One region of the Bacillus sp. N5-665 genome, then DNA from elsewhere that is predicted to be linked to it. Evidence: a T-box and tRNA genes for the amino acid it is inferred to sense, from the RefSeq annotation. Region 1 holds a T-box; the other holds one or more tRNA genes.
The links. The T-box of region 1 lies ahead of tyrS (tyrosine--tRNA ligase). A T-box ahead of a tRNA ligase gene usually reads a tRNA of that ligase, here a tRNA-Tyr.
Positions count from the first base shown of each region.

Region 2: it encodes a tRNA-Tyr, which carries the amino acid that the T-box ahead of tyrS (tyrosine--tRNA ligase) is inferred to sense. The anticodon was not compared.

Region 1 covers NZ_CP093325.1:782,322-797,603, forward strand. The annotation lists gene MNO09_RS06435 (DUF3917 domain-containing protein) at 1-60, shown strand, start outside; gene mscL (large-conductance mechanosensitive channel protein MscL) at 109-507, opposite strand; gene MNO09_RS06445 (Gfo/Idh/MocA family protein) at 636-1,562, opposite strand; gene MNO09_RS06450 (ankyrin repeat domain-containing protein) at 1,699-2,379, opposite strand; gene MNO09_RS06455 (sensor histidine kinase) at 2,529-3,983, shown strand; gene MNO09_RS06460 (response regulator transcription factor) at 3,985-4,674, shown strand; gene MNO09_RS06465 (hypothetical protein) at 4,788-5,036, shown strand; gene MNO09_RS06470 (alpha/beta fold hydrolase) at 5,102-5,962, opposite strand; gene acuC (acetoin utilization protein AcuC) at 6,104-7,270, opposite strand; gene MNO09_RS06480 (acetoin utilization AcuB family protein) at 7,267-7,911, opposite strand; gene acuA (acetoin utilization protein acetyltransferase AcuA) at 7,930-8,562, opposite strand; gene acsA (acetate--CoA ligase) at 8,739-10,457, shown strand; gene MNO09_RS06495 (maltose acetyltransferase domain-containing protein) at 10,543-11,100, shown strand; gene MNO09_RS06500 (hypothetical protein) at 11,167-11,622, shown strand; gene MNO09_RS06505 (RNA polymerase sigma factor) at 11,603-12,148, shown strand; gene MNO09_RS06510 (hypothetical protein) at 12,129-12,374, shown strand; T-box leader at 12,452-12,680, shown strand; gene tyrS (tyrosine--tRNA ligase) at 12,751-14,007, shown strand; gene MNO09_RS06520 (YjdJ family protein) at 14,086-14,388, opposite strand; gene MNO09_RS06525 (hypothetical protein) at 14,539-14,667, shown strand; gene MNO09_RS06530 (hypothetical protein) at 14,733-15,197, opposite strand; gene MNO09_RS06535 (hypothetical protein) at 15,270-15,282, opposite strand, start outside.
Region 2 covers NZ_CP093325.1:4,989,558-5,004,839, forward strand. The annotation lists gene yhbH (sporulation protein YhbH) at 68-1,243, opposite strand; gene MNO09_RS28175 (PrkA family serine protein kinase) at 1,690-3,585, opposite strand; gene MNO09_RS28180 (sensor domain-containing protein) at 3,978-6,047, opposite strand; gene trmL (tRNA (uridine(34)/cytosine(34)/5-carboxymethylaminomethyluridine(34)-2'-O)-methyltransferase TrmL) at 6,176-6,664, opposite strand; gene MNO09_RS28190 (amidase domain-containing protein) at 6,723-7,610, opposite strand; gene queG (tRNA epoxyqueuosine(34) reductase QueG) at 7,655-8,797, opposite strand; tRNA gene MNO09_RS28200 (tRNA-Gly) at 8,997-9,070, opposite strand; gene MNO09_RS28205 (DsbA family protein) at 9,185-9,835, opposite strand; gene MNO09_RS28210 (transglycosylase domain-containing protein) at 10,024-10,800, opposite strand; gene MNO09_RS28215 (NUDIX hydrolase) at 11,228-11,689, opposite strand; gene MNO09_RS28220 (YebC/PmpR family DNA-binding transcriptional regulator) at 11,838-12,557, opposite strand; gene MNO09_RS28225 (DUF3884 family protein) at 12,906-13,226, shown strand; tRNA gene MNO09_RS28230 (tRNA-Leu) at 13,571-13,652, opposite strand; tRNA gene MNO09_RS28235 (tRNA-Cys) at 13,662-13,732, opposite strand; tRNA gene MNO09_RS28240 (tRNA-Gly) at 13,747-13,821, opposite strand; tRNA gene MNO09_RS28245 (tRNA-Gln) at 13,827-13,901, opposite strand; tRNA gene MNO09_RS28250 (tRNA-His) at 13,965-14,040, opposite strand; tRNA gene MNO09_RS28255 (tRNA-Trp) at 14,060-14,133, opposite strand; tRNA gene MNO09_RS28260 (tRNA-Tyr) at 14,141-14,224, opposite strand; tRNA gene MNO09_RS28265 (tRNA-Thr) at 14,235-14,310, opposite strand; tRNA gene MNO09_RS28270 (tRNA-Phe) at 14,329-14,404, opposite strand; tRNA gene MNO09_RS28275 (tRNA-Asp) at 14,414-14,489, opposite strand; tRNA gene MNO09_RS28280 (tRNA-Met) at 14,493-14,569, opposite strand; tRNA gene MNO09_RS28285 (tRNA-Val) at 14,594-14,669, opposite strand; tRNA gene MNO09_RS28290 (tRNA-Glu) at 14,674-14,748, opposite strand; tRNA gene MNO09_RS28295 (tRNA-Ser) at 14,766-14,857, opposite strand; tRNA gene MNO09_RS28300 (tRNA-Asn) at 14,860-14,934, opposite strand; rRNA gene rrf (5S ribosomal RNA) at 14,943-15,058, opposite strand; rRNA gene MNO09_RS28310 (23S ribosomal RNA) at 15,160-15,282, opposite strand, start outside.

The DNA of each region.
Region 1 (15,282 bases):
ATGGTACTTATGGTTGCAGGTATTATTTTATTTATTCATATGAATTCGGAAACGTTATAGCATATAGAAAAGGCATGTCCCGAGGGGCATGCCTTTTTATCCGTTCAATTATGCTCTATCTTTAGAAGAATTTTGTTGTTTTAATAAGTCGCGAATTTCGCCAAGAAGTTCTTCTTCTTTTGTTGGTTCTGGAATTTCTTCCACTTTTTCTTCTTCTCTTTTAGATGTTAGTTTGTTGAACACTTTAACGAACATAAAGATAGCAGCTGCAATAATTAAGAAATCAAAAATAGTTTGGATAAAGTTACCATACATAATGGATGATTTACCAAATGTAATTTTTAAATCTGTAAAGTTAACGCCACCTAATACCATACCAAGTAATGGTGTGATAATATCTTTTACTAAAGAACTAACGATTTTACCGAATGCAGCCCCGATTACAACCCCGACAGCCAAATCGATTACATTCCCTTTGAATGCGAATTTTTTAAACTCGTTCCACATGTGTTAATCCCATCCTTTCCACGATTCATTATGAAATTTATAATTCCTATCAACATATTCTATAGAAATTTGCGATAGAAATAAAGGGGAAATGGGAATGAAAGTAAATTCTGAAAAATGTATCCGTTTTAATTTTTGTTTAGATCGTTCAGTAGAGATTGCAACAGTTGCTGCGTTTTTAATCCTTCTAATCCATCTACAACAGGCTTTGTATCGCCGTGTACACATTCGATAAAATGATGAACTGCATCTTCAAAACCACGTTGTTTTAACGTTGTATCCCATGATGGTGAACCAATCTGAGAAACTGCATTTTCCTGCTCAACTTCAAATGTGTTCATATTTTTTACGCGAATGATTTTACCTGTCGTTACAAGTTCAATTTGTTCTAAATTTGTACCTGCATGGCGGTGCATCGCGGTAGAAAGTAACAGTCCACTTGGCGTTGTATATGTATGATGTCCGTAAAGAAGTTCGTTCTTTTCATTGATTTGCATCATATTATGAACGATGTTAAGGTCATCGTTAGCTAACCAGCGAGCAGTATCTACAATATGTAAGTAATCATCTAACATAGTAAAGTCATACGTATATGGCCCCACCTTATTTGTGCGGTGCTTTTCAATTCGAATCCATGAAGTATCATTAGCTTGCTCTTTGGCAGTAACGTACATAGGAACGAAACGGCGATTAAATCCGACCATTAACTTTCGATTATACTTTTCACTCATTTCAACTAGCTTCTCTGCTTGCTCAGTAGTAGCAGCTAGCGGCTTATCAACATAAACGTCGATTCCTTTTTGTAGAAGTTCAGAAACGATTTCATAATGTGTAGCAGTTGAACTATGGACGAAGATTGCATCACATTCTGAAGCTAACGTTTCAATAGAATGGAAGTCTTGAATCCGGTATTGCTCGCAAATTTGTTTTCTTTTATTAACATTAGGTGTAAACGCTCCCAAAAAAGTCCAATCAGTTTCCTTTGTGAGTGTTGGAAGGTAAGCCTTTTGTGCAATACTACCTAATCCAATCATTCCAATACGAGGTTTGCTCATGTGTTTTTCCCACCCTATTATAAATATATAAGTTGTCTAGCTGTATAGCTATGTGACGAAATAACTGTAGCATAGACTGGGGAGAATGGCAAAAAATAGATTTGAAAATGATACGTTTTTTATAGGAAATGAGCTTTTATTTATTTGTCGCTAACAAAATCTTCTCTATCTCTTCAAAGTTATGAGCGCGAGCGTGCTCTAACGGGGTAACACCATCGTTGTCTGGAATATTTACATCTGCACCGTGTTCAATAAGAAGCTGAATGACTTGTTGCTGTGTTTCGTTTCCGTTACTTAATACGATGGCTTCCATTAAAGCGGTCCACCCGAGATTATTTACATGGTTAACATCAATAGTTGTTCGCGTAAGGAGTTCTTTAATAACATCAATATAGCCATGTTCTGAGGCGGGGATAAGAGCTGTTCCGCCGTAACGATTTGTAAGCGATGGATCTGCACTGGCATCAATTGTTAGTTTTAAAATATCGAAGTAACCTTCTGCACCGGCGTATAGAAAGGGATTGTTTTTCATATCATCTTGGATATTTACGTTAGCACCTGCTTCAATAAGCGCTTTTGCGGTTTTCACATCATTTTTGTATGTAGCAATCATAAGAGGGGTACGTCCTTTATTGTCTGTTATATTTATGTCAGCCCCTTTTTTGAGTAACGATATAACGGTATTCGTTTCTTGTTTTTCAGTAGCTGCTAGTAGCGCTGTCTCCATGTTTGTCATCTCCTTTTTAACTCCTTGTTCTTGCGAGCAACCTTGCAAAAAAATTACGCAACAGATCATGCTTAATGTTTTTTTGAACATGGAATTTCAACCTCCTCATTTCAACTGTAAAATAAGAACATTAAATTTTTATAAACTGACGCTAAAATTACTATAAAATCGCTTGAGTATTTGAACATATATTTTTATGCTTATGAGTAATAAGGTTTGGTAAAGTGAGGATGTAACATATGTCTATTAAAACAAGATTTTTATTCTCTTATATTGCTGTTATTCTCGTTTCCATTACGCTCATATTAGTCGCGGGATTTTTAATTGTTTTTTCCATAACAGGAGACTTGGAATCAGTGAAAAATTTCTATAAAAGTTCCTATATTCAAAAGCCGCTTACGCCAGAAGAAGAGAATACGTATATTGAATTGAAATTAGCGGCAAAGAAAAATCAATCTCAACTATTAGATGAATCGTTCGTTTCAACACTTGAAAAAGAAGGTGTGAAAATAGTTGTAAGAAAGGGAGAAACCATTTCTTATGCTACAAAAATATTTGAAAGTGTATCTTTAAAAGAAGCCCTTCCAAAATTTGAATCAGCAAATATTAATAGTCGTGGTACAACGGAACTAGGCGATACATTTTATCGGTATGTAAAATTTGATTTTTATTTTCCTGGAGATGAAGAAGGGAGTATATTTGTACTAAAAAGGCAAAGTTCATTTGTCGATCTTACACAAAAGTTATTTCCGATTTTGTTCGGAGCGCTTTTACTGTTAGCCATTTTACTCATAGGGCTATTAAGTTATTTCGTCTCAAGAAGTGTGATAAAACCAATTTTTGTACTGAAAGATGCGACTGGGAGAATTAAAGAAGGGGATTTAGATTTTCAAATTCCAGTTACATCCCATGATGAGATTGGGCAATTAAATCAAGGATTTGAGGAAATGAGGAAGAGATTAAAAGAGTCGATTGAAGTACAAACGCAGTATGAAGAAAATCGAAAAGAGCTCATTTCAAACATATCTCATGATTTAAAAACACCGATTACATCTATTATCGGATATGTAGAAGGCATAAAAGACGGGGTCGCAAATACGCCAAAAAAAATGGATAAGTATTTAACGACCATTCATACGAAGGCGAAGCATATGGATACACTCATTGATGAGCTCTTTTTGTTTTCGAAGCTTGATTTGAATCGAGTTCCTTTTCAGTTTGAAACGATAGAATTAAACATGTTTATGCAAGAATTATTAGAAGAGATGCAGATGGATTTAAGTGAGGAAGGTATAGAAGTTTATTTACAATTACATTCATCACCACTATATGTAACGGCCGATTGCGAAAAGATAAATAGAGTGATATCAAATTTAATTCATAATAGTGTGAAATACATGGATAAAGAAGCGAAGAAAATTACTGTAACAGTATTAAGTGATAACAATACAGTCATTGTAAAAGTGGTGGACAATGGATCAGGTATAGAAGCTGATACGCTGCCGTATATATTTGAGCGGTTTTATCGTGCAGAGCAATCGCGAAATTCTAGCACAGGTGGAAGTGGACTTGGCTTAGCGATAGCGAAGCAAATTGTTGAAGAACATGGCGGAGAAATTTGGGCGGAAAGTAAGCTTGGGGAAGGTACAAGTATTTTCTTCTCATTGAAAAAAGTACAGGAATGTGGTGAGTAGAATGAAGAGAATTTTACTAGTAGAAGATGAAATAAGTATTGCAGAATTACAGCGAGATTATTTAGAAATTAGTGATTTTCAAGTCGATGTAGAGCATTCAGGAGAAATAGGTCTACAAATGGCTCTTCAGGAAGACTACGATTTAATTATTTTAGATATTATGCTTCCAAAAATGAATGGATTTGAAATTTGTAAGCAAATTCGAGCTATAAAAGATATTCCGATTTTACTTGTTTCAGCAAAGAAGGAAGATATAGATAAAATTCGCGGACTCGGTTTAGGAGCAGATGATTATATAACGAAACCGTTTAGCCCGAGTGAATTAGTCGCAAGGGTAAAAGCTCATATTTCTCGTTATGAAAGATTATCAGGAAATGTGAGTAAGCAACGCGATACGCTATACATTCACGGAATTTCTATTGACCAGCGAGCGAGAAAAGTTTGTATAAACAATGAAGAAATCGCGTTTACAACGAAGGAATTTGATTTATTAACATTCTTTGTAACGCATCCAAACCAAGTATTAAATAAAGAACAGTTATTTGAACGTATTTGGGGACTAGACTCAGCTGGCGATTTAGCCACTGTCGTTGTTCACATTAGAAAGCTACGTGAAAAAATTGAAAGAGATCCCGCCCACCCGCAATATATTGAAACAGTATGGGGAGCTGGTTATCGCTTTAACGTGTAATGTACCTGCCGAGTAATGGGCAGGTTTTTTATGTTATTTGAACGAAAAGGGAATAATAGGTAATTTATGTTAAAATATAAAGAGAGATAAAACACAGGAGAGCATGAGAGGGCGTGCTACATAACAAGGCTTTAAAGATTGGAACGAATATCGTACTTATTTTATTAATTATTGGTGCAATACAAATGTTTTATGATGAAGATTCTACGAATGATCATTTCGGTGGGTTATTTATGATGTTCTTTTTTGGAATTAAAATAATTTCTAGTTTTATGATAAGTTTAAAAGAAGGAGATCAAAAGGCAGTATTACTTGATGTAGGTTTAATGATTTTTTTGTTCTTCTTGTTGTTTCTAGTGTGAAATATTTCTTTTAAAAAAGCTCATAGTCTTATAGAGACTGTGAGCTTTCCTTAATAATAGCGGTACTAGTGTAACGATTTATAAAATGTTTGAGTAGTAGAAGTAAACTGAGCAGATTCTTCTAAAAAAGGATAATGGTTACTCTCCTCAAATGTCACAAAGATAGAATTACGTATACCCTCATGCATCTCGATAGAATATTGGATCGGGCACTGTACATCGTGTCTTCCGCAAATAATTAGCGTTTTTATGTTGATAGAAGGTAAGTACTTTCTTAAATCAAATGAAGGATATTCGTGAGAGAAAGCGTTCATCCGGCTAGCAGACATTGTTTTTTTGATTGGTTTACAAAAATAAGAGTTGTAGTTTTCAGGTTTATACAATGATAATTTTGTCCTCTTAGTAGATAGTTCTTTCCGTTCTTCACTTGTAAGGTGAGGGCTTTTTAAGTTTTCGACGAGCTGTTGCATATAATGAAACTGAGGATGTGCTGGGTGATAAATGCAAAATGGTGTTTCGGTATAATTACTTGCTGCAGCTCCGGCCACGACTAATGATTGTAAGGAATTTGGATATGTAATTGCATATAAAAGTCCAAGCATACCACCTGTTGAATGACCGGCGAAATGCCATGTTGGGAGTTGTAAAGCTTCTCGTATTGCTTCTAAGTCGTGAACTGTTTCAATCATACTTAATTCTTTTGCTGAATTGGCTTTTGCTGAGTTACCAGCATCTCTTAAATTAATGAGGAATACACGATGCGTAGAAGTGAAAACATCTGCAAAGTAATCACCAGTTTCATTAAATTGTGAATAGTGATGTGTAATGCAAAGCGGTTCGCCATTTCCTTTTGTAAAAAGTTCAAATGTGCCACGTTTCGTGTTGATTATTTGTTGTGTCCACATAATATCACGACCTTTTCTTATAAAAATTGGACCGGCTAATTCTTAAATAAAATATATCGGCGATTATTAGAATATATCAGCGAATCTAAAAATATATCGACTTACCGACAAAAGTCGTCAATAAATAAAAGGAGGCCATTAAAAAACGAGCCTCCTTTTCGTTTAGTACAAAGATTTTGTCATATTATTCCGAATAATTTCAAGGGATTTCGCTACAGTTAATGCATTCTTTTCTTCAATTTCTGGTTTACGGGGGATCGGTTTATACATGTTGTCTGGATCTTCCCATGTGAGGGGAAGTTCTGTTTCAGCTTGTCCTTTCCAAGCGTCAATCCATTCTGGAGGGAGATAACCTGAGATGTTTTGGATGTTGTTCATTTCGAGCCAAATAAGTGCCCAAGCTCTTGGGACGACGCGCCAGTGGTCATAGCCACCACCGCCGACAGCGATCCAGCGACCTTCGCAATATTCATTAGCGATTTCGCGAGCGAGCTTCGGTATTTCACGGTAAATATTCATCGTTGCGCAAAGGTGTGTAAGTGGGTCGTAATAATGTGCGTCAGCGCCGTTTTGCGTTAAAATAATATCCGGTTTAAAGTATGCGGCAACTTCTTTTACGACAGTACGATATGAATTTAAAAACGATTCGTCTTCTGTAAAGGCATCCAGTGGAACGTTAAAAGAATAACTATAGCCATTACCTTGTCCGCGCTCATTTACAGCGCCAGTTCCAGGGAATAAATAACGCCCAGTTTCATGTAGTGAAATGGTGCATACGTTAGGATCGTCGTAAAAAGACCACTGTACACCATCACCGTGATGAGCATCTGTATCAATATATAAAACACGTAAACCGTATTTTTTCTGTATATATTTCATTGCGATGGAACTATCGTTATAAATACAAAAGCCAGATGCCTTGCCGCGGAAGCCATGATGTAAGCCACCGCCTAAATTAAGTGCATGTTTTACTTTCCCGGAAAGAACAGCATCGACAGCTGTTAATGTTCCACCAACAAGTAATGCACTTGCCTCGTGCATATTTGGAAACATCGGTGTATCTTCTGTACCGAGTCCATATGTCATCGCAATTGATTTTTCTAACTTACCTTCTCCAGCACGTTTTACCGCATTTATGTACTCCTCTGTATGAACGTAGGCGATCTCTTCATCTGTAGCCATCCTTGGTGAGATGATTTGGGAAGGAGAGATGAAACCACCCTTTTGTAATAAGTCATACGTAAGTGTGACGCGAAGTTGGTTAAAAGGATGATCAGGGCTAAACGAATAGCCCCGAAAATCATCCGAATAAATAAACGCGCTACTCATGCTTGCATCCCCATAATGTTCGGCCATAATACGCGGTAGCCTTCTGCTTCAAGTGCATCAATCACTTTTAGCGGATTCATCGTTTGAATGCGGAAAACGAGTACTTTATCATTCTCATCTTTTGCTGGGTAGACGAGAACGCTCACGATATTTATTTGCAAATCACTAAAAATAGCAACGACTTTTCCAAGAATACCAGGTTCGTTTTTTACTTGAATTTCAATTTGTGAACTTGGTTGATGTGCTCCTGTTAATTTCACTAACGTGTGCAGTACAGTAGATTCAGAAATGATTCCAACTAGCTTGCCAGCCTTTGTAACAGGGAGACAGCCAATTTTATTTTCAAAAAATAAAGTAGCAATTTCTTCAACGAAATCGAGAGGATGGCAAGTCATAACAGGTTGTTTCATAATAAGGTCGAGCGGTTGTTTCAGCATAGCGAGTGGAACTTGTTCATCAAGAATTGATGGACTTGCATCTCTTACATCCCGATCAGAAATAATGCCTACCACATGATTATTTTGATCGACAATTGGAATGTGCCGAATGCCTTTCGTGCGTATCGTTCGGATTGCTGTTTCGATTGTATCGTTTGGGTGTAGTGTCACCACATCTTGATTCATAATTTCTTCTACAATCATTCCAGTTGCCCCCTTTATTTAGTACATAAAACGATTGTGAAAACGTAGACGATCAAATGCTTGAATAGACTCCGTATCAACGCGTTTACCGATGCGGACCATTAAACAGTTAGCGGGATGCGAGCAAATTTCAGGATCATCTGTAGCCATCCATTGTAAGCCACCAGCATTCATCATCTTTTCCATTACTTTTCGATATTCCCAAACATTTAAGCCTGTTTGTTTTAAATCCCAGTGCCAATAATATTCAGTCGTCAATATAATGTAATCTTCCATATGATCGTCCATCATTGAAACTTCTAATAAGTTCTTTCCGACAGAGCAACCGCGGAAGGTGGGGACAACTTCAATTGCCCCGAGTTCAATTAAGTTTTCAATCTTTCCTTCTGACCATCGTTCGAGTGGATCAGGATACAAGTATGTAACATATCCAACGATCGTTCGGTCATGTCTAGCAATAATGAGACGAGCTTCTGGTAATTTAGAAATTTCGACAATTGCTTTATATTGCTGCTCGGCAGGACGAAACGCAATTAAGTCTGGATGAAATTCATACATTTCTAAGTTATGTGTAGAGACAGGACCTTCAATAATTAAAGTGCCTTTCGCTGTTTTTAAGTTTCTGGCATTGTATATTTTTTTATGGATCAATGTATTGCTCACCACCTTGAGGGTTTGTGAATCTATTAATATCGTACTTTATAATATATGCGATGTGAATCGAATTTTGTCATTAAAAATTTGTCTAAAAATCAACAAATATACTGAAAATTTTAAATAATATCATTATAATAGATAATAGAATACATAGGAGGGGGATGTAAAGTATGAAAGTAGAAACGCTTCCTGTCATTAAAGGAGAAAATAATTTGCCGAATTATGATGAGGCATACGCGAATTTTAACTGGGAAGAGGTTAATAAAAATTTTACTTGGAATGAAACAGGTCGAGTAAATATGGCGTATGAGGCAATTGATAAGCATGCGAAATCCGATCGAAAGAATAAAGTAGCCCTTTATTATCAAGATGGATCGCGAAAAGAGAAATATACATTTAAGGAAATGAAGGATTTTTCTAATAAATCAGGAAACGTCCTGAAAAATTATGGCGATGTAGAAAAAGGCGATCGCGTTTTTATTTTTATGCCGCGTTCCCCAGAGTTATATTTTGCACTTTTAGGTGCAGTGAAATTGGGAGCAATCGTTGGTCCGCTATTTGAAGCATTTATGGAAGGCGCAGTTCGCGATCGTTTAGAAGATAGCGAAGCAAAAGTGTTAATTACAACACCTGAATTGTTAGAGCGAGTACCATTAAATGATTTACCTGCTTTAAAAACAGTATTCCTTGTTGGAGATAATGTAGAAGAAGGCGGTAAAACGGTAGCGTTCAATCCTTTATTTGAACAAGCTTCAAAAGAATTACATATTGAATGGCTAGGCCGTGAAGACGGTTTAATTCTACATTACACATCTGGTTCTACTGGGAAGCCAAAAGGTGTGCTACATGCGCAAAACGCAATGGTGCAGCACTATCAAACGGCGAAGTGGGTATTAGATTTAAAAGAGGACGATGTATATTGGTGCACAGCTGACCCAGGCTGGGTAACAGGAACGGCTTACGGTATTTTCGCGCCGTGGTTAGTCGGAGCATCAAATGTTATTTTAGGTGGCCGCTTTAGTCCAGAAGCGTGGTATGAAGCACTGCAAGATTACGGTGTAACAGTTTGGTACAGCGCGCCAACAGCATTCCGTATGTTAATGGGAGCTGGACAAGACGCAATTAAAAAATATGATTTATCACAAGTTCGTCACGTATTAAGCGTTGGTGAACCGTTAAATCCAGAAGTAATTCGCTGGGGTATGAATGCATTTGGACTTCGTATTCATGATACGTGGTGGATGACAGAAACAGGTGGACAAGTTATTTGTAACTATCCTTGTATGGAAATCCGTCCAGGTTCAATGGGTAAACCAATTCCAGGTGTGAAAGCAGCGATTGTTGATAATGAAGGAAATGAAGTGCCTCCATACACAATGGGCAACTTAGCAATTGGTAAAGGTTGGCCAGCTATGATGCGCGGGATTTGGAATAACAAGCAAAAATATGAGTCTTACTTTATGCCGGGAGATTGGTACGTATCAGGTGACTCTGCCTATATGGACGAGGATGGATACTTCTGGTTCCAAGGACGTATTGACGATGTTATTATGACGTCAGGTGAGCGCGTTGGTCCGTTTGAAGTAGAAAGCAAATTAATCGAGCATGCTGCTGTTGCAGAAGCTGGGGTAATTGGTATTCCTGATCCGGTGCGCGGCGAAATCATTAAAGCATTTATCGCGCTTCGAGCAGGATACGAACCATCTGATGAATTAAAAGAAGAAATTCGTCAATTTGTAAAGAAAGGCCTAGCAGCTCATGCAGCGCCAAGACAAATTGAATTTAGAGATAAATTACCGAAAACGAGAAGTGGTAAAATTATGCGCCGCGTATTAAAAGCGTGGGAGTTAAACTTACCAACAGGTGACTTATCAACGATGGAAGATTAAGAGAGGAAGGTCTGAACGAAATAACGTTCAGACCTTTTTTTATGTTATTGTAAACTTATATATATAAGTTAAAGGGGGTAATAAAATGAAAACAGAAAAAGAAAAGATGATACTAGGAGAAATGTACATACCAGCTGATCCAGTTTTAGTTCAAGAGAGGGAGCAGGCTCGTATATTAACGAGAAAATTAAATGAAACACCAGAAGTACAATTAAAAGAGCGTAGCGAAATCGTAAAAGAACTATTCGGAACGACTGGAGATAACATTCATCTTGAATCTTCTTTCAGGTGTGATTACGGCTATAACATTCACGTGGGCGAAAATTTTTACGCGAACTTTGACTGTACAATTTTAGATGTATGTCCAGTAACAATCGGAGTGAACTGTATGTTAGCTCCAGGTGTTCACATTTATACAGCAACACATCCGCTTGATCCAGTAGAGCGCATAAGCGGATCAGAATATGGAAAACCAGTTACAATTGGTGATAACGTATGGATTGGCGGAAGAGCGATTATTAATCCTGGTGTCACAATTGGAGACAACGCGGTGATCGCATCTGGCGCCGTTGTAACGAAAGATGTGCCGGACAATGTAGTAGTCGGCGGAAATCCTGCAAAGATTATTAAAAAAATAAAATAATATTTGAACGAAGTGCCTTCCTCGTCTGTATACATTTATGAAAGAATAGATGAGGGAGGCTTTTTTATGTCTAATAAATTACTTCTTGCTTTTGCTTTAATTGGAATTATCGTTGTATTTTCTTGTGGTCTGTTATTACCGATGCCAATTGGCTTTAAAGTTTCAATGATTACAGTTGGGATTATAATGATTGTTATTTTTTCAATCATTATTCCGTTGGATAAGAAGTATATTGTACGAAAAAATGGAAATAAAATTGATTTTACAAAAACAAAAATATATTTTCGTTGGAATGTATTTGATACAATTTCGGTCTGTCTTGCAGTGTATGCATGTATATGTGTGCTGGCGTTAAATATTTTCGTTTTTAGTGGATTTACGATTCAAAACCCATATGTTCAATTTTTTACGCATCAGTCACAAGCATGGGTCATTGTCGCAAGTGCATATTTAATTTCCCGTATTTCATTAACGTTAAAAGGAATAAAGGAGATCAAAAAAAATGGCGCAGATTGGGATTGAGGAGGAGCTCATGCTTGCGTACCAAAGTGGGGATAAGGAGGCTGGGGAAAAACTATATGTTTTAATTAAACCAGCGCTATATACATTTTTGTATCGCTTTAACCGAGATGAACAGTTAAGTATCGACCTTGTGCAAGATACATTTTTGACGTTAGAGCGTAAGAAACATATGTATGAACTTGAGAAAGGAAAAATAAAAACGTATTTATTTCAAATTGGTTATCGTCTTATGATTAATAAATTAAATAGAAGAAAAAAGTGGCGTACGCTTTTGCCATTTTTAGTGCCAATTCAAGAGGTAGAGTTTTCACAAGAAGACCGTCTTACTGTAAGGGACGCAATTTTGAAAGTTCCTGAAGACCAGCGAGCTGTCCTCATCCTTTTTTATTATCATGATATGCAGCAAAAAGAAATTGCAGAGATATTAAACATTCCGATTGGAACAGTGAAGTCGAGACTGCATAACGGGATAAAGAAATTGAAACAATTGCTGGAGGTGGATGAAATTGAGCGAAAATCCCTTTAAGAGTGAATATAAATTAAAACAACATTTAGATAGTGACCATGTAGAAATACCGGATTTTCCAAAAACGGTAAGTCGCTTCGACCGATTCATTGGCTTTCTTGGTTCTCCAGCGAAAGATCCTGTGGAGGCGACGATTGGGAATGATTTATCTGTTGTGTTTCACGTATCGTTATTAGTTGGGGTTCCAATTCTTTCTCTTATTACGATACTCTTTGCGACGTTGTAAAGGATTGGCAAGGAGAGAACACCTACCTCTATTTGACATGCCTATATAAATGATGGTATAAAGAAAAGTATATGAATAATTGAGCGTGGAAAGGGAGAAGTAGTGATCATTTCCCTGTTTTAGAGAGCTGATGGCCGGTGAAAATCAGCACATAGATGATCGCGAATTACGCCCCTAGAGCATCTTTTTTCGATTGAATTGTATTCAAAAGGGAAAAGACGGTGCTAAGCCGTTATGTAAATAAGGTGGTAGGCTTTTTTGGCCTGCAACTAGGGTGGTAACGCGATAATCAAAATCGTCCCTTATTTCAAGGGGCGATTTTTTTATGTTTTCAACCTTCACGCCAGTAATGAACTTAAAGGAGAGTATGTAGGATATGGGTATTTTACAAGATCTTGAATTTCGCGGTTTAATTAATCAGCAAACAGATGCTGAGGGACTTGAGCAATTATTAGAAAAAGAAAGCGTTAAATTATACTGTGGTTTCGACCCGACAGCGGATAGCTTACACATCGGTCATATGTTACCAGTATTAATGTTACGTCGTTTCCAATTAGCTGGTCACCAACCAATCGCACTTGTTGGCGGTGGTACTGGTATGATCGGTGATCCAAGTGGTAAAAAAGCAGAGCGTACATTAAATACGAAAGATACAGTTGCTTACTACACAGAAAGCATTAAAAACCAACTTTCAAACTTCTTAGAGTTCGAAAACGTGGACAACCCAGCAACGATGGCTAATAACTATGATTGGCTTGGTAACTTAGATGTAATTTCATTCTTACGCGATATCGGTAAAAACTTCGGTTTAAACTATATGTTAGCAAAAGATACAGTAGCATCTCGTTTAGATACTGGTATTTCATTCACTGAGTTTAGTTACATGATTTTACAATCATACGACTTCTTAAACTTATACCAAAACCATAATTGCCGCTTGCAAATCGGTGGTAGTGATCAATGGGGTAACATTACAGCTGGTCTTGAATTAATCCGTAAATCAGAAGAAGATGCGAAAGCATTCGGTTTAACAATTCCGCTAGTTACAAAATCTGACGGTACGAAGTTTGGTAAAACAGAGGGCGGCGCAATTTGGTTAGACCCAGAGAAAACAACTCCTTACGAGTTCTACCAATTCTGGATTAATACAGATGACCGTGATGTTGTAAAATACTTAAAATACTTCACATTCTTATCTCATGAAGAAATTCTTGAGCTTGAAAAGCAAGTAGCTGAAGCGCCAGAAAAACGTGCAGCACAAAAAGCATTAGGTTCTGAAATGACAAAACTTGTTCACGGCGAAGAAGCATTAGAGCAAGCGATTAAAATCTCAGCTGCATTATTCAGCGGTTCTGTAGCAGAACTGACTGCAAGCGAAATCGAACAAGGATTCAAAGACGTACCATCTGTAGAACGTACTGCAGAAGATACAGTATTAATCGACTTACTTGTAGAAAGCAAAATCTCTCCATCAAAACGTCAAGCACGTGAAGATGTAACGAACGGCGCAATCTACGTAAACGGTGAGCGTACACAAGCATTAGACTACGTTGTAACAGAAAACGACCGCATCGAAGGTAAATTTACAATCATTCGCCGCGGTAAAAAGAAATATTTCTTAATTCGTTACTAATCAGAAACGAATATAAAACAAATAGTACCCCGGATTGTAGGCTGAAAAGTCTATGATTCGGGGTTTTTATGTATAAATTTAGATTGCCTTACGAGTTCTTGTAAATAGAATATGAAGAATTAATACGAGCATATAAAGTAAACTAATAAGCATAACAACAAATGCTGTTGGATGAAATTTTGCCGCATATATAAAGAAATCGATTTGATAAATATCTTGGTAATTTGAAACGGTACCTTTAAAGTAATTCGTAAACTTAGCGCTATATTTCCATTCATCAGGATCATCTATCAAATTACTCCCTTGATACCAATTAATAAGCGCGGAAGTAATAAATAACATACATGCACTACCTAATTGAACCATTTGGTTTATTGTCAAAATGAATCAACCTCCTATTTAATGGTTATTATAGCGTGCATTCGTATTCTTGTAACCTTTTTGTTGTAATCTCCTTTTCGAGTTCATACGAAAATCACATGTAAGCGGTATGATAAATGTATAACAACTAGAAAGGAGTGGTAAAACAAAATGTCACTAGAAGCGCTCATTATTTTTTCTTTGCTAAACGCGGGTCAGCTTGCAGAGAATTCGAAGGTGGATATACATAAAGAGCAGAAAGATGCTTATGTATATGTTCAGAAAGAGGAAAATAAATAACTTTAATATATATAAATAAAAGCTACTCGAAGTAACTGTTTAGTTGTCTTCGGTAGCTTTTTACATTATGAATAAATAGGAATTAATTCTCGCTTGAAATCTTCGTACATTTCAAAGGAAATTTTCATGATTTCTTTGAGTTCTTCATAACTGTGGAAACCTGGACGGAGCACTTTTTCAGTATCATTGGATAATACGTCTACAAACATAGCCCAAGATGTTCCAGTTCTAACTTCACCAGTGTGCCATGCTTCCCAAATAAATTCAACGAGCCCATATTTTAAGCTGATATTGAATCTGAAAGTATAGAAATCCTTGTTCTTTACTTCACCAACAATAAAAAAGTTTTCTTTTTTCATAAAACGAGCTTTATAGCCAAGAGACTCGAATACTTCAATTACTTTTTCGTTTTCATGGTTTTCAAATGTATTTTCCCTATCAGAAAACTTTTCTGATAGGGCTTTATATCTCTTAATAAAATCAATTTTTGCAAGACTGGCTTGTATTTCAGGTTTTAATGAATAAGGCAAAAGTTATTCCTCCTAAAATATTAAGTCTATCCTTATTTTTGGGTCATTACTTCATATATCTTTAAGGTGAAATCATGAATAAATA
Region 2 (15,282 bases), 1.3 Mb from region 1:
ATTTTCATTATCATTGTCAACTAAAAAAATAAAAAGTTAACAAAAAAATAACCCCTTTTTAAGGGGGTTATGCCATTTTTTCTCCGGATTCTTCTTTAAAAAAGCTCTTCATCGCATGGAATACGTCTGCTTTTTGCTTTAAAATATAATATCTAAAATTCTCATCTTTAATATTTTTATAGGCTGACATGAGGGTACTATGGCGGTTGTACTGGTTCACTTCCCCATATCCAAACATATTACACTTCTTCATTAACTCTTCGACAAGCTTTACACATCTAGCATTATCTGATGTTAAATTATCACCGTCTGAAAAATGGAATGGATAAATATTATAGCGGTCTGGTGAGTATTTATTATCAATTAGCTCGAGTGCTTTTTTGTATACAGAAGAACAGATCGTTCCGCCACTTTCTCCTTTTGAAAAGAACTCTTCCTCTGTAACGACTTTCGCCTCCGTATGATGAGCAATAAACTCAATATCTACCGTTTCATACTTCGTTCGTAGAAATCTTGTCATCCAGAAAAAGAAGCTACGTGCCATATATTTCTCCCATATTCCCATCGATCCACTCGTATCCATCATCGCTAATACAACAGCTTTTGAATCTGGCTTTAATACTTCATTCCAAGTACGGAACTTTAAATCTTCTTGGTGAATCGGATGAAAAGAGGCTTTACCACGCATCGCATTTCGTTTATATGCGGATATCATCGTTCGTTTCTTATCGATATTTCCCCATAATCCAGTCTTTCTAATGTCATTAAATTCAACATGTTCAATCCGGTTTTCATCTATTTCTTTTCTCTTTAAATTAGGCAGCTCTAATTCTTTGAAAAACGCTTGCTCTAATTCTAGAATAGAGACTTCAGCTTCATAATAATCTTCTCCAGCCGCATCCCCTGCTCCTTGCCCTTTTCCTGGTCCTTTTTGCTTTTGACCACCTGATCCATCTCTCGCAACGACATCACCAACTTTGCTGTCACCATTTCCTTGCCCAACGTGTTTGTTTTTATCATAATTGTACCTAATCTTATATTCATCTAAAGAACGAATCGGTATTTTTACAACATCCTTACCATTAGACATAACTATGCTTTCTTCTGTTACAAGATCGGGTAAATTATTCTTAATTGCCTCTTGTACTTTTTCTTGATGGCGTTGTTGGTCGTCATATCCTTTGCGATGGAGGGACCAGTTTTCCTGTGAAATCGTATAATTTGGTTGGTTTTCTTCACCCATTTCTTTCCCTCCTTACTGTAATTGTCTTCCCCTATGAACAGTAAGCTAGAAATTTTGTTTTATACTGTGCAAGCTAGAATGAAAGATAACTGCCCATCGAAATTCATCCCATAAACATATATAACGTTTTTCATATAATACTCCGAGCATCCTAAACAAAATTTTGCCACTCACATACTAGAAAGAAATATTCAGCCGTTGATAAGAAAGAAACACAATGCATAGTTGCACACATTTACACTTTGCAACATATTGTATTGTGTTGGCTTTTTTCGTATGAATGGTTGGTTACTCTATCATATGCATATTGTAAAAATAATTGACAATAAATTCATGAAATTGCATCTTAATTTATTATATTTGGACAAGGTATGACACTTTACACATATAAATGGATAATAAAACGCTGTCCTGCAAAATACAAGAGACAGCGTTTTGTTATCAAACTATCGGTTTAACAGACTACCTACATAGCGTAATAATTCATTCGCAGATGAGGAATTATAGCCGTGCTCATCAATTAAGCGTGCAACAACATCATTGATTTTCTTAAGCTGATTTTCGTCTGGCGTTTTCGTTGATGTTGTAATTTTCACTATATCTTTTAAATCAGCAAATAGTTTTTTCTGAATCGCTTCACGAAGACGCTCATGTGAATTATAATCAAAGCGTTTTCCTTTACGCGCATAAGCAGAAATGCGAATTAAAATTTCTTCACGGAATGCTTTCTTAGCATTTTCTGAAATTCCAATTTGCTCTTCAATTGAGCGCATTAGCTTTTCATCTGGACTCATTTCTTCACCTGTTAATGGATCACGTAATTTTGACTTATTGCAATATGCTTCAACGTTATCTAAGTAATTATCCATAAGTGTCTTCGCTGATTCTTCATATGAATACACGAATGCTTTTTGTACTTCTTTCTTCGCAATTTCATCATATTCTTTTCTCGCTAATGAGATGAAATTCATATAACGCTCTCGATCTTCATTACTAATTGACGGATGCTGATCCAACCCGTCTTTGAGCGATCTAAGTACATCTAATGCGTTAATAGATGGTACCTCTTTTCGAATAATTGTAGAGGAAATTCGATTAATAACATAACGAGGATCAATACCTCTCATACCTTCATCTTGATATTCACGTTGCAGCTCCTCTACATCAATCGCATTATAACCTTCTACCGTTTCTCCATCATATAAACGCATCTTTTTAATTAAATCAATATCCGGACGCTTCGGATCTTTTAAACGCGTTAAAATCGTAAACATTGCTGCAACGCGAAGTGTGTGCGGTGCAATATGCACATTGGATACATCACTTTCACGAATCATTTTTTCATAAATATGTTCTTCTTCACTCACTCGTAAATTGTATGGAACTGGCATTACAATAATTCTTGAGTGCAATGCTTCATTTTTCTTGTTTGCTATGAAGGAACGATACTCCGTTTCATTCGTATGCGCTACAATTAATTCATCTGCTGAAATAAGCGCAAATCTTCCCGCTTTGAAATTCCCTTCTTGCGTAAGCGATAATAAATGCCATAAAAACTTCTCGTCGCATTTTAGCATCTCTTGGAATTCCATCATCCCACGGTTTGCCTTATTCAATTCTCCATCGAAGCGATACGCTCGTGGATCTGATTCTGAACCATATTCTGCGATTGTTGAAAAGTCCAGACTACCTGTTAAATCGGCGATATCTTGTGATTTAGGATCAGACGGGCTAAATGTACCAATCCCTGTACGGCGATCTTCCGAGAAGAAAATACGCTCTACAACTACATCCTCAATTCTTGAACCATATTCTTGCTCTAGACGCATTACGTTTAGTGGCGATAAATTCCCTTCAATTCTAACCCCATACTCACCAAAGAAATCATCCCGTAAATGATGCGGAATTAAATGAAGTGGATCTTCATGCATTGGGCAGCCTTTAATTGCAAAAATTGCTCCTCGATCTGTTCGTGAATATGTTTCTAATCCCCGTTTCAACATCGTAACTAATGTTGATTTCCCTCCACTAACAGGACCCATTAATAATAAAATACGTTTTCTAACATCTAATCGTTTTGCAGATGGATGAAAATATTCCTCCACAAGACGTTCTAAAGCATCCTCTAATCCAAATAGCTGATTACTAAAGAAGTTATACTTTCTTCTACCATCTACTTCTTCGATTCCAGCATCTTTTATCATATTGTAAATGCGAGAGTGTGCTGTTTGAGCCACCCATGGTCTTTCCTTCACAAGCTCTAAATACTCCGCAAACGTACCTTCCCATTGTAACCGTTCTTCTGCTGCTCGATGCTGTTCAATCTTTTTTAGAATATCCATTATAGCTCCTCCCCCATCTCCTTGTTCAATCGGATTATTATAAAAGGTATGCTAGGATGTCCTTAAACATTCTTTAAATCAAAATGAAATATACAGTATTGCTATAAAATTCTCTCCAAAATTCAAAGAAAATTCTGTATAATATAGGTATTAAAGTTTTTACACCTCTATTCATTTTAAATAAATTCTTTTCTTCCAAGAACCTTACATACATTTTGATTCATATTTAAGATTCGTAAACTGAAAAATAGGAGGGATATTAGTATGAAATTATTATTAATTTTAGGTGTATCACTCACATTTCTTACAGCTATTTTCACATCTGGTTACAATGATAAACCCGGTACACATAAAAAGTGATGTGCTTCTTAGCACATCACTTTTTTTATCAATCATTTATAATACACATTTTCCACATCATATTTTGATAAAGGTCGGCTATAATAATAACCTTGCACAAACTTCACATTCTTTTCCTTCAAAAATTGTATTTGTTCCGCTTTTTCTACACCTTCTGCAATTACATTCAATTCCAAAGTATGAGCTAAATGAATAATTGCAGCTGTAATATTCGTATCACGTTCATCCACATGTATACCTTCCATAAAAGAACGATCGATTTTCAACGTATCAATTGGATACGTTTTTAAATAACTTAAAGATGAATATCCCGTTCCAAAATCATCTAAATGAATCTTTAAATTTTGTTCTTTTAATTGTAGCAATACTCTTTTTGATATGTCTTTATGCATAAGGGCCCCTTCTGTAACCTCTATCGCTAATAGATGAGCTGGTACATTGTACTTATGTAAAGCCCGTGTAATCATCTCTATTAATGTAATCGAGCGAAAGTGCCTGGCTGAAATATTAACTGCAATCGGGACAACTTCATATCCTTTATTTAACCATTCACGTATTTGCCGACACACTTCATTTACTACCCATTCATCAAGCTTAATAATAAATCCTGTTCTTTCTGCTAGCGGAATAAATTGATTGGGAGAGACAAATCCCAATTCTTTATGCTCCCACCTTATTAAAGCTTCCATACTCGCTATTTTTTTCGTTTCAATATTCATTTGTGGCTGATAATACAAGCAGAATTCATTTTTTTCTATAGCACGATGCAATTGGTTTTCTATTATAAATCTTTGTTCACGCTCACAATCTAATCCACTGCAATAAAACTGATAATGCCCTTTTCCTTTTTCTTTTGCTTTTTCCAAAGCAGCATCAACTCTTTGGAATAATATTTTTTCATCCTCTCCATCTGTTGGAGCCATTACAATTCCGATTGACGCACTTAAATAGACGTCCTCTTCTTCAATTACAAAATGTTCACTAATCTTTTTTAGTATTCTTTTTGCAACTATCTCTACACGTTCTTTCGTTATATTTTCTATTAACATAACAAATTGATCATCGTGTTCTCTAAATAAGTGCATACCGTCTATTTGAAAACTGCTTAAACATTCTGTAACTTTTTGTAATACTTTATCTCCTTCTTTATGACCAAAAGTATCATTAATAAGGTGAAATTCATCTAAATCTATAAAAACAAGCGCAAACTCTGTATTATCATTTAAAAAAACATTTAACTTATTTGCACATGAAATTCTATTCATTAATCCTGTTAATTGGTCATAATAAGCTAAATATTCTGTTCGCATTTCATTCAATACTTGTCTTGTAACATCCCTCGTAACAATATATAACCCAACAATTTCGGCGTTCACAATAATCGGAATAGTTCTCAAAGAAATATAGAGCTCGTACCCTTCTTTATGAACATATTTCTTTGAAACAATTTGTTTTGCCCTTCCTTGCAGGACTCCTTTAAATATAATTTGAAAATCTTTTTCATATTCTTTATTAATAAATTCAAAAATAAATTTATTATGTAATTCTTCATATCGATATCCAAATATTTCATACGTTGCTGGATTTGCATATGTAATTCTACCTATAGAATCCATAGATATAATGGAGTCATTATTATATTCTAATAACGACTTAAACAACATTTGTTTTTCCTCTATCTCTGCCTTTTCCTCAATCTGAGCTGTGATATCCCTCGTAATACAAATAATAAACTGACATACTCCTTCTTCGTCGAATACAGGATTAAGTGAAGATTCATAATGTAACTCACCCTTTGGTAAACTAACTACATCACAAAAGGTATGTGCTTTCGCTTCGCTCGCTACTTTTGCATATTGCACTTGCAATATTTCCGCCGTATCTTCTGATAATACTTCAGCAAACGTTTTTCCATAACATTCTGCGCCTAGCTTCGCATAATCCATACCTATCTTATTTACATAAATATATTTAAAGGTTTCCTCATCCATAACTTTCACAATAAATACTAAATCTTGAATGGCATGTAATAGTCCTCTTCTTATTAAATCCATATCTATCATACTTAAAAAGGTATTTTGATTATTATATTGTTCCTTCATATTTATCTCAACCCGTCTAATCTATTTTTATTCATATATCCCATTCTATATGAATATGTACCCTTTTTTAAATGTATGATTACATATTATTTTTATTTTTAGAAAAAAAAGTCGCCATATGGCGACTTTTAATAAACAATTTCTAAATCTAATCCCGGATAATTTTGTTGACGGAATGCTTCATAAATTAAAATAGCTGCTGTATTAGATAAATTTAATGAGCGCACTTTATCAGTCATTGGAATACGTAAACAATGATCGAAATTTTCTTCGATTACATTAGCTGGTAAGCCGTTTGTTTCTCTTCCAAATACAAAATAGTAATCCTTCTCACGTTTGCTATAATCAAATGCTGTATGAGCTTTCTCGCCATACTTTGTTAAATAGAAGAATTCACCGTCTTTATTTTTCTCATAAAATTCTTCAATTGAATCATAATACGTAACTTTCACGTGCTGCCAATAATCTAATCCTGCACGCTTTAACATTTTATCATCCGTTGAAAATCCAAGCGGTCTAATCAAATGTAATTCTGTTCCAGTTGCTGCACAAGTACGAGCAATATTCCCTGTATTTGCTGGAATTTCTGGTTGATATAAAACAACATGTACTCCCACGCGATATTCACCTCTGTTTTTTGTCTACTACGTATTATACCACTTGAGCGAAAAATCTCTACCCATTAATAATATGAAAGAATTTATATTTCATTTGTGGTGTATATTTACTAGAATCTTCATAGTTCCAATAACGCCGACGGCTATTCGCTGAATGTGCATTCACAAGTGGCATACCATCTGCGTCTTTGGCTACTACAATCGTCGTATGATTCCACCTACCATCATCCTCGAAATCATAAGCAATGACATCACCAAGAATAAGGTCCTCTGGTCTTTCTACTGCTTCTGCTCGAAGCCCAGTTGTAGCACCTGACAAATACCAATAAAAAGAGTGTGCGACAGCCCAGCTCCAACTCCACTGATTCTCCCTTTGCCACCATCCTTTACGAATATTAGGGTATCCATTCATTGGTACTTCTCCAGTATGAAGACATTGAGAAATAAAATTCGTACAATTATCAGGGAAATTACGATATACAGGGTTTCTATCATCCCACCAACGCTCTGCATATTTAACTGCCTCTAAACGGTTATACTGATAAGAACCATACTTCTCTTTTGTAACTTCTCTTTCTAACGTCTCACTCATTCCAACTGCTTCTGGTACTTCAATAGCATAATCACCTATTACCCGGCTATTATTTAAACAAACTCTTCGCTTTAGTTGTTCCTCTTCGATATAAAATAATTCTTTATGCTTAATTAAATATTTAAAATGTATTTGATAATCAATTTCTTGATGATTGCTATTATTTAATTGTCTCATGAAAGAAACATCCGCAGTTGCTTTCACTATATCTGCATTACGCTTTTGAAACAATTGTTTCTTTCTCTGTGCTATTTGTAATAAATCTTCAGCAATACCATCTACATTTGTTCGTTTCTCTGTTACATATGCTAAAAATTGTTGTACTTGCTTTTCAATATTTATTTTTACAACCATTTCGTCTCCCTCCCATATTACAATATGAAAAAGGGAGATATTATCTACTCTTTTTTCTGAGCTAACAATTCAAGTCCGCGATTCATTTCATGAAGAACCTCTTCATCTTTCTCACGTTGCATCGCTTTTTCAATAGCTTCGCCCACGCCATCTCCACCAATTTTCCCAAGTGCCCATGCTGCTGTTCCGCGAAGTACTGGTCTTGGATCGTCTTTCATAACACCAATTAAATCAGGAATTGCTGATGCCTCTTTAAAATGCGCAAGTGCCAAAATTGCATTTCGTTGCAACGGCTTTTTACCTCTCCATGAACCAGACATAATTCCATATTTCTCTTTAAAATCACGATTACTAATTGTTAAAAGTGGTGTTAATAAAGGCTTAACTAACTCAGGATCTGGTTCCATCTCAGGGTGGTTATGAAAATCCATTCCTTTATTTTTCGGACAAACAGTCTGACATGTATCACATCCATAAATACGATTACCTATTTTTTCGCGATATTCTTCCGGTAGGAACCCTTTCGTCTGTGTTAAAAATGCAATACATTTCTTCGAGTCTAACTGTCCTCCTTGTATTAAAGCACCTGTAGGACAAACATCAATACATTTTGTACAACTTCCACATTGATCTTCTATCGGCTGATCTGGTGGGAAGGGAACGTTTGTAATTATTTCTCCTAAATATACATACGAACCAAATTCAGGTGTAATAATAGCGCAATTCTTACCACTCCATCCAATACCCGCACGCTCCGAAACAGCTCGATCACTTAATTCACCTGTATCAACCATTGACTTAACTTCTATATCGGGAAGCTTTTCGATTAAATATGCTTCTAATTTTTGCAAACGATCTCGTAAAACAAGATGATAATCTTGTCCCCAAGAGGCACGACAAAAAATACCGCGGCGTTCTCCGCGCTTACTTAATGGTGCATTTTTTAATTTTGAAGGATACGCTAATGCAATCGCAATAATTGATTTTGCACCAGGTAGTAGAAGCTGTGGGTTCGTTCTTTTTTCTATATCAGACTCTTCAAATCCCGATTGATAATTTAATTGTTGTTGCTGGATTAACCTCTGCTTTAATTCCTCAAATGGTGAAGCACTAGCAAAGCCTATTTTATCTATACCAATTGTTTTACTATACGTAATGACATCTTGCTTTAATTGTTCAAAATCCATTCTTAATCGCCTCCTCAGATGAATCCATCCCTTATGTAACGACTATATTGGTTAGCAATTCACTTTTGGAATACTATTCTTTACTTCTATTTTCGCATACAATTATATTTTTCAAACATTAAAAAACGCAATGCCTCGTTTATCTTAGAAACGAAACACTGCGTTGATCACAATTTATAGAAAAACATTTAATAAAATTTGGAGCGGGTGAAGAGAATCGAACTCTCGACCAGAGCTTGGAAGGCTCTTGTTTTACCACTAAACTACACCCGCAAATATGAAAAAAATATAAGATATTAGAATAACTTATGTAAAGTAGTATAGCATGTAAAAAAAACGGAAGCAAGAATTTTATCGAAAAAAGTCGAAAAAGTGATGAGATACTCATCACTTTTTCAATTCTTTATCAATCGCCTTCTTCATACTATCGAAATCAGGGTTTGCAAGATTTCCGTTTATATATACTGAAGGAGCACCTTGAACTTTTAATTTTTGAGCACGATCTGAATCTTTACGTACTTTTTCTTTTATTTCTTTACTGTGTAAATCTTTCTTAAATTGTTCTACATCAACTTTCGGAAGCTTCTCTTTCACAATGTTAAGAAGTAATTCTTCTGTAATCCATTCTTCCGTGTCTTTCTTTTGACTTTGATAAATTTCATCATAGAAAATCCAGAATGAATCTTGATCTTGTTTATAAATTGCTTCACCAGCTGCTGCACCTAAATCAGAGTCTTTTCCGATAAATGGGAAGTTAATAAAGTATAACTGCACTTTACCTTTATCAATATACTCTTCTTTTAATCGTGGTAATACTGTTACATCCCAAGTACGACACGCAGGACATTTGAAGTCTCCAAATTCAACTACCTTAACTGGTGCATCATCTTTCCCTAAAGATTGTTGTGTGGAATAAGCAAACATCTCATTCCCTTTATCTTTTTTGTCATTTATGATGCTATACGCAATTGTTCCGATTACAATTAATACTGCGATAGAAAAAACTACACCAAGAGCCATGAGTTTATTTGATTTCATATACATTCCTCTTTAAATTCATATTCTGTATACAGCATTGTACACAATACACATAATATCAACACTTATATACGTCACGCAATGAACACGCTCACATAAATTACAAAAATACAATAATTGTGACGATATTGTGTCACAATTTGTCACAATTTATTCAAAAAAAAGAAGCTCCTATGTAGGAGCTTCCTTTAGCTTACTGCTTTTTCGCGCGCATTATTTAACATCGACTGCTCTGTTTTTATATCATGACGAATTACTAATTTCTCACTAACTGCTTGCACATACTCATCATGATTGATATAGCCTTCCTTCTCCATCAATCTCAAAACGACATTTCGTCTCTCTACGGCCTTATCATAATTTTGTGCAGGTGAGTAATAAGCAGGTGCTTTTACTACAGCAGCCATCATTGCACTTTCAGCCAGCGTTAATTGGTCCACCTTTTTACCGAAGTAAAGGTTTGCCGCTTTTTCAATTCCCCATGCTCCTTCTCCGTAATAAATATTACTTACATACAATTTTAAAATTTCATCCTTCGTAAATGTACGTTCAATTTTTTTCGTATAGAAAATCTCTTTCCACTTACGAGAAAATGTACGTTCATTCGTTAAAAAAGCATTTTTGGATAACTGCTGTGTAATTGTGCTTCCGCCTTGCACAACACCACCAGCCTTTATATTCTCAACAGACGCTCTGACAATCGCTATATAATCTAAACCATTATGATGATAAAACCTTTTATCTTCTGTCGCAATAAATGCATGTGTTAATGATTCTGGCACCTCTAACTTAGCCGGTACATGTAATTTACTAATATCACTTTGCTCGATCATTACATTTCCAACGAATAATAATGTACAACTTAACAATAATAATAAAATAATGGCTTTATAAAAGAATTTAGTCATTGGATTTAATGCAACTTTTTGATGATAGTTCACCCTAGATAATACTCGTTCTTTCATCTTGAACACCTCTTTTCCACACAGCATATAACTCTTACTTTAAGAATACCTTGTTGTAAAAAAACATCCCATCGATTTCTCTTACACGTACCTTACATCATTGTAAGGTATAAAAAAGTATTGTATCACAGTCTTTTTTTATCTACTATTCATCTGAAATATTGAATATAGATTATGCTAAACCAATAGCAGAGTATACCTTAAGCCTATACTTCCCTATTAAAACACCCTATTTTCATTATATCATCTACAAATATATATATTTGTAAGTATCTAGTAATCTAAATGTATACAATATATCATACATTATACAGAACAAACGTTCTAAAAATCAACACTAGCACTATTATTATTTTGACCTTTTTCTTAAACAGTATACAAAAAAGAGTAGTGATTTGATTGTATCTCAAACCGGCTACTCTTTTCTTTACAATCTACCTATTAAATTATACGGCTGCACTTCCCACGTTTCGTACGGAATACAATGTGTTGCTCTCATCGCATCAAGCGTTCTGGATTTCATATGAGGACGCGTTAAGTACTCATCTATGTTCTCTTCATCTAAAGCAACAAATTTAGCCTCTTGTATTTCTTCAGGTTGAATTTTTATTTCACCACTCACATATGCGACTTTAAAAACAACAGATAAAATATGCATAGAAGCATTATAGTAAACACCTGTAACTCCGATAGGCTTCACCGTTAAACCCGTTTCCTCAAACATTTCCCTACAAACAGCTTGATCGAGCGCTTCTCCTTCTTCCACCTGTCCTCCTGGCAACTCCCACGTATCCGATCGCCAATGTACTTTAGCCAATAACACTTCGTCTTTTTCATTTGTTAAATAACCTGCTACAGCAACGATATGTTTTGGTGTTTTATGTTCCATATTAAGCCTCCTAGCAATAATGAATATTTCACATATCCCTATAAGCATATTCCCTGTCTACAACAAAATACCTTTACTAATTCATCCTCTTAATTAACTTCATGAAAAAAAGCCCCTATCCGTTAAATGAACAGGGGCTTCTATCGTATTATTCTCCTAAGTCTACGTTGTGGTAAACTTGTTGCACATCTTCTAGATCTTCTAATGCATCAACCATTTTTTCAAATTGTACTTGAGCATCTTCAGGAAGTTCTACATCACTTTGTGCAAGCATTGTTAATTCTGCAACTGTGAATTCTTCAACACCAGCATCTTTAAGTGCAGATTGTACGGAATGGAATTGATCAGGTTCAGCATACACGATAACAGAATCTTCTTCTTCTAGAATGTCACGTGCATCAACATCTGCTTCCATTAAAATTTCAAGAACTTCATCTGATGTTTTACCTTCAAGACCGATAACAGCTGTCGCATCAAACATGTAAGCTACAGAACCGTTTACACCCATGTTACCACTGTTTTTGCTAAATGCAGCTCGTACATCTGCTGCAGTACGGTTTACGTTATTTGTAAGTGTATCTACAATTACCATAGATCCGTTTGGTCCGAATCCTTCATAACGAAGCTCGTCATAATTTTCTTCTGAACCGCCTTTTGCCTTTTCAACTGCACGATCAATAATTGTTCTTGGTACGTTGTATGTTTTCGCACGTTCTAATACAACTCTAAGCGCTTGGTTTGATTCTGGATCTGGCTCGCCTTGTTTTGCTGCCACATAAATTTCACGTCCAAATTTCGCGTATATACGGCTTGTATTTGCATCTTTTGATGCTTTTTTTTCTTTAATATTATTCCATTTACGACCCATACTTTCCACTCTCTTTCCCGTTTTAAATCTACATAAAAATATTAATATAAAATATAACGTGTATTCAACACATTTTTAAAAGAAATATAAAAAGTTCATTTTTGATTCATATTACAGACATAATATAAATTACTATCATTTTTTTCTATCCGCAAGTTATATTATACATGAATTCCTACATTTATCACGAATTTTAGAATTACATAACATAATTTAACAAAAGAGACTCTAACATTTCTGTTAGAGTCTTTTTACATCGCCGATTCCCATAATATTTCCTTAATTACTTTCTATTGCTGTATAATTAAAATAGGAAAAAATTTGAAGGAAAGATAGGGGAGAGTAATTATGACACATTCAAATGAGAAAAAAGCACATGGTCTTAAAGGGATAGGAGAAAAGCTAAACCCAACTATCTATCAAGTGAGATTCATGAAATTAGATGAACCAATTCACTTTGAGTCGTTTCCTGAATTAAAGGAATTAGGGGACTGGTTGAGTACTTCAACGCAAATGTGGTCGTGCCACTCAACTATGTACAAGTACAACAGAGAAGAATTTGAAAAGAAGTTTTTAGAAATTACGAAATTAACAGCTGATCATGTGCTAATATCTACTGGTGGTGTCGGATTTAACTTCATGTCACCAGGATGGGGAGATTCTCTATAAAATGGAACTAAAAGGATAAAAATGAATATTCGTTTTTATCCTTTTAGTGTTTCGCAGTTTACTCCAACTGAAGTGTATCGTATGGGCTTTGATAGAGAAAAATTTTTAAAAGTAAATAAGGTGGATCGATTTTTAACGTTCAGTCGTTCAAGCAAACGTTTTATTTTATTGTATGGGTCTTAAATTTCGAAGTTGGCAATCAGTATAGAATATTTTCATTCAGCTTCCGATTATAATATTCTACGTTTACTCACCGCACATTTTTTATGCTTATTTTATCGCGCGAAGAAAACACAAAAAAACTCTATACAATTAGTATAGAGTTTTTTTTACGCCGTTCGTGATACCGATGGTCGGGGTCGAACCGACACTCCCGAAGGAACACGATTTTGAGTCGTGCGCGTCTGCCAATTCCGCCACATCGGCACAAAAGAAAGGCGGCAACCGGATTTGAACCGGTGGTAAAGGTTTTGCAGACCTCTGCCTTACCACTTGGCTATGCCGCCATGTTAAATTTTATTGGAGCGGAAGACGGGATTCGAACCCGCGACCCCAACCTTGGCAAGGTTGTATTCTACCACTGAACTACTTCCGCAAAAATGGCTGGGCTAGCTGGATTCGAACCAGCGCATGACGGAGTCAAAGTCCGTTGCCTTACCGCTTGGCTATAGCCCATCGATTTCTTACTTAATTATATGTAAGTATCCATTAGATTATTTGTAATTTTTAAAATAAAAATGGGGCGACTGATGGGAATCGAACCCACGAATGCCGGAGCCACAATCCGGTGCGTTAACCACTTCGCCACAACCGCCATGTTGTGTAAATATATTTGGCAGGGGCAGTAGGAATCGAACCCACACTGGAGGTTTTGGAGACCTCAGTTCTACCTTTAAACTATGCCCCTATGTAAATGGTGGAGGGGGGCAGATTCGAACTGCCGAACCCGAAGGAGCGGATTTACAGTCCGCCGCGTTTAGCCACTTCGCTACCCCTCCGAAACTTACATGGTGCCGGCTAGAGGACTTGAACCCCCAACCTACTGATTACAAGTCAGTTGCTCTACCAATTGAGCTAAGCCGGCGTATTTTATTAAAATAAATGGTGGCTCGGGACGGAATCGAACCGCCGACACGAGGATTTTCAGTCCTCTGCTCTACCGACTGAGCTACCGAGCCTTATTAAAATGGCGGTCCCGACCGGGGTCGAACCGGCGATCTCCTGCGTGACAGGCAGGCATGTTAACCACTACACCACGGGACCATTTGGTTGCGGGGACAGGATTTGAACCTGCGACCTTCGGGTTATGAGCCCGACGAGCTACCGTGCTGCTCCACCCCGCGACAATACTATTTATATAATTTATATGGTGGAGGATGACGGGATCGAACCGCCGACCCCCTGCTTGTAAGGCAGGTGCTCTCCCAGCTGAGCTAATCCTCCAAAGTGGTGACCCGTACGGGATTCGAACCCGTGTTACCGCCGTGAAAGGGCGGTGTCTTAACCACTTGACCAACGGGCCAAATATTATAAATCCTATGGCGGAGAGCAAGGGATTCGAACCCTTGATACGCTTGTGACGTATACACGATTTCCAATCGTGCTCCTTCGGCCAACTCGGACAGCTCTCCAATGGCTCCGCAGGTAGGAATCGAACCTACGACCGATCGGTTAACAGCCGATAGCTCTACCGCTGAGCTACTGCGGAATAATATTGCCTGGCAACGTCCTACTCTCACAGGGACAAGGTCCCAACTACCATCGGCGCTAGAGAGCTTAACTTCCGTGTTCGGTATGGGAACGGGTGTGACCTCTCTGCCATCATTACCAGACATTATTCTTTTGAGACAATCATTATTATAACTTATTTACTTTAAAAGTCAACAAGTTTTTTTATGTTCTCTCAAAACTAGATAACATTGCTACATATTATATGGTTAAGTCCTCGATCTATTAGTATTCGTCAGCTCCACATGTCACCATGCTTCCACCTCGAACCTATCAACCTGATCATCTTTCAGGGATCTTACTAGCTTACGCTATGGGAAATCTCATC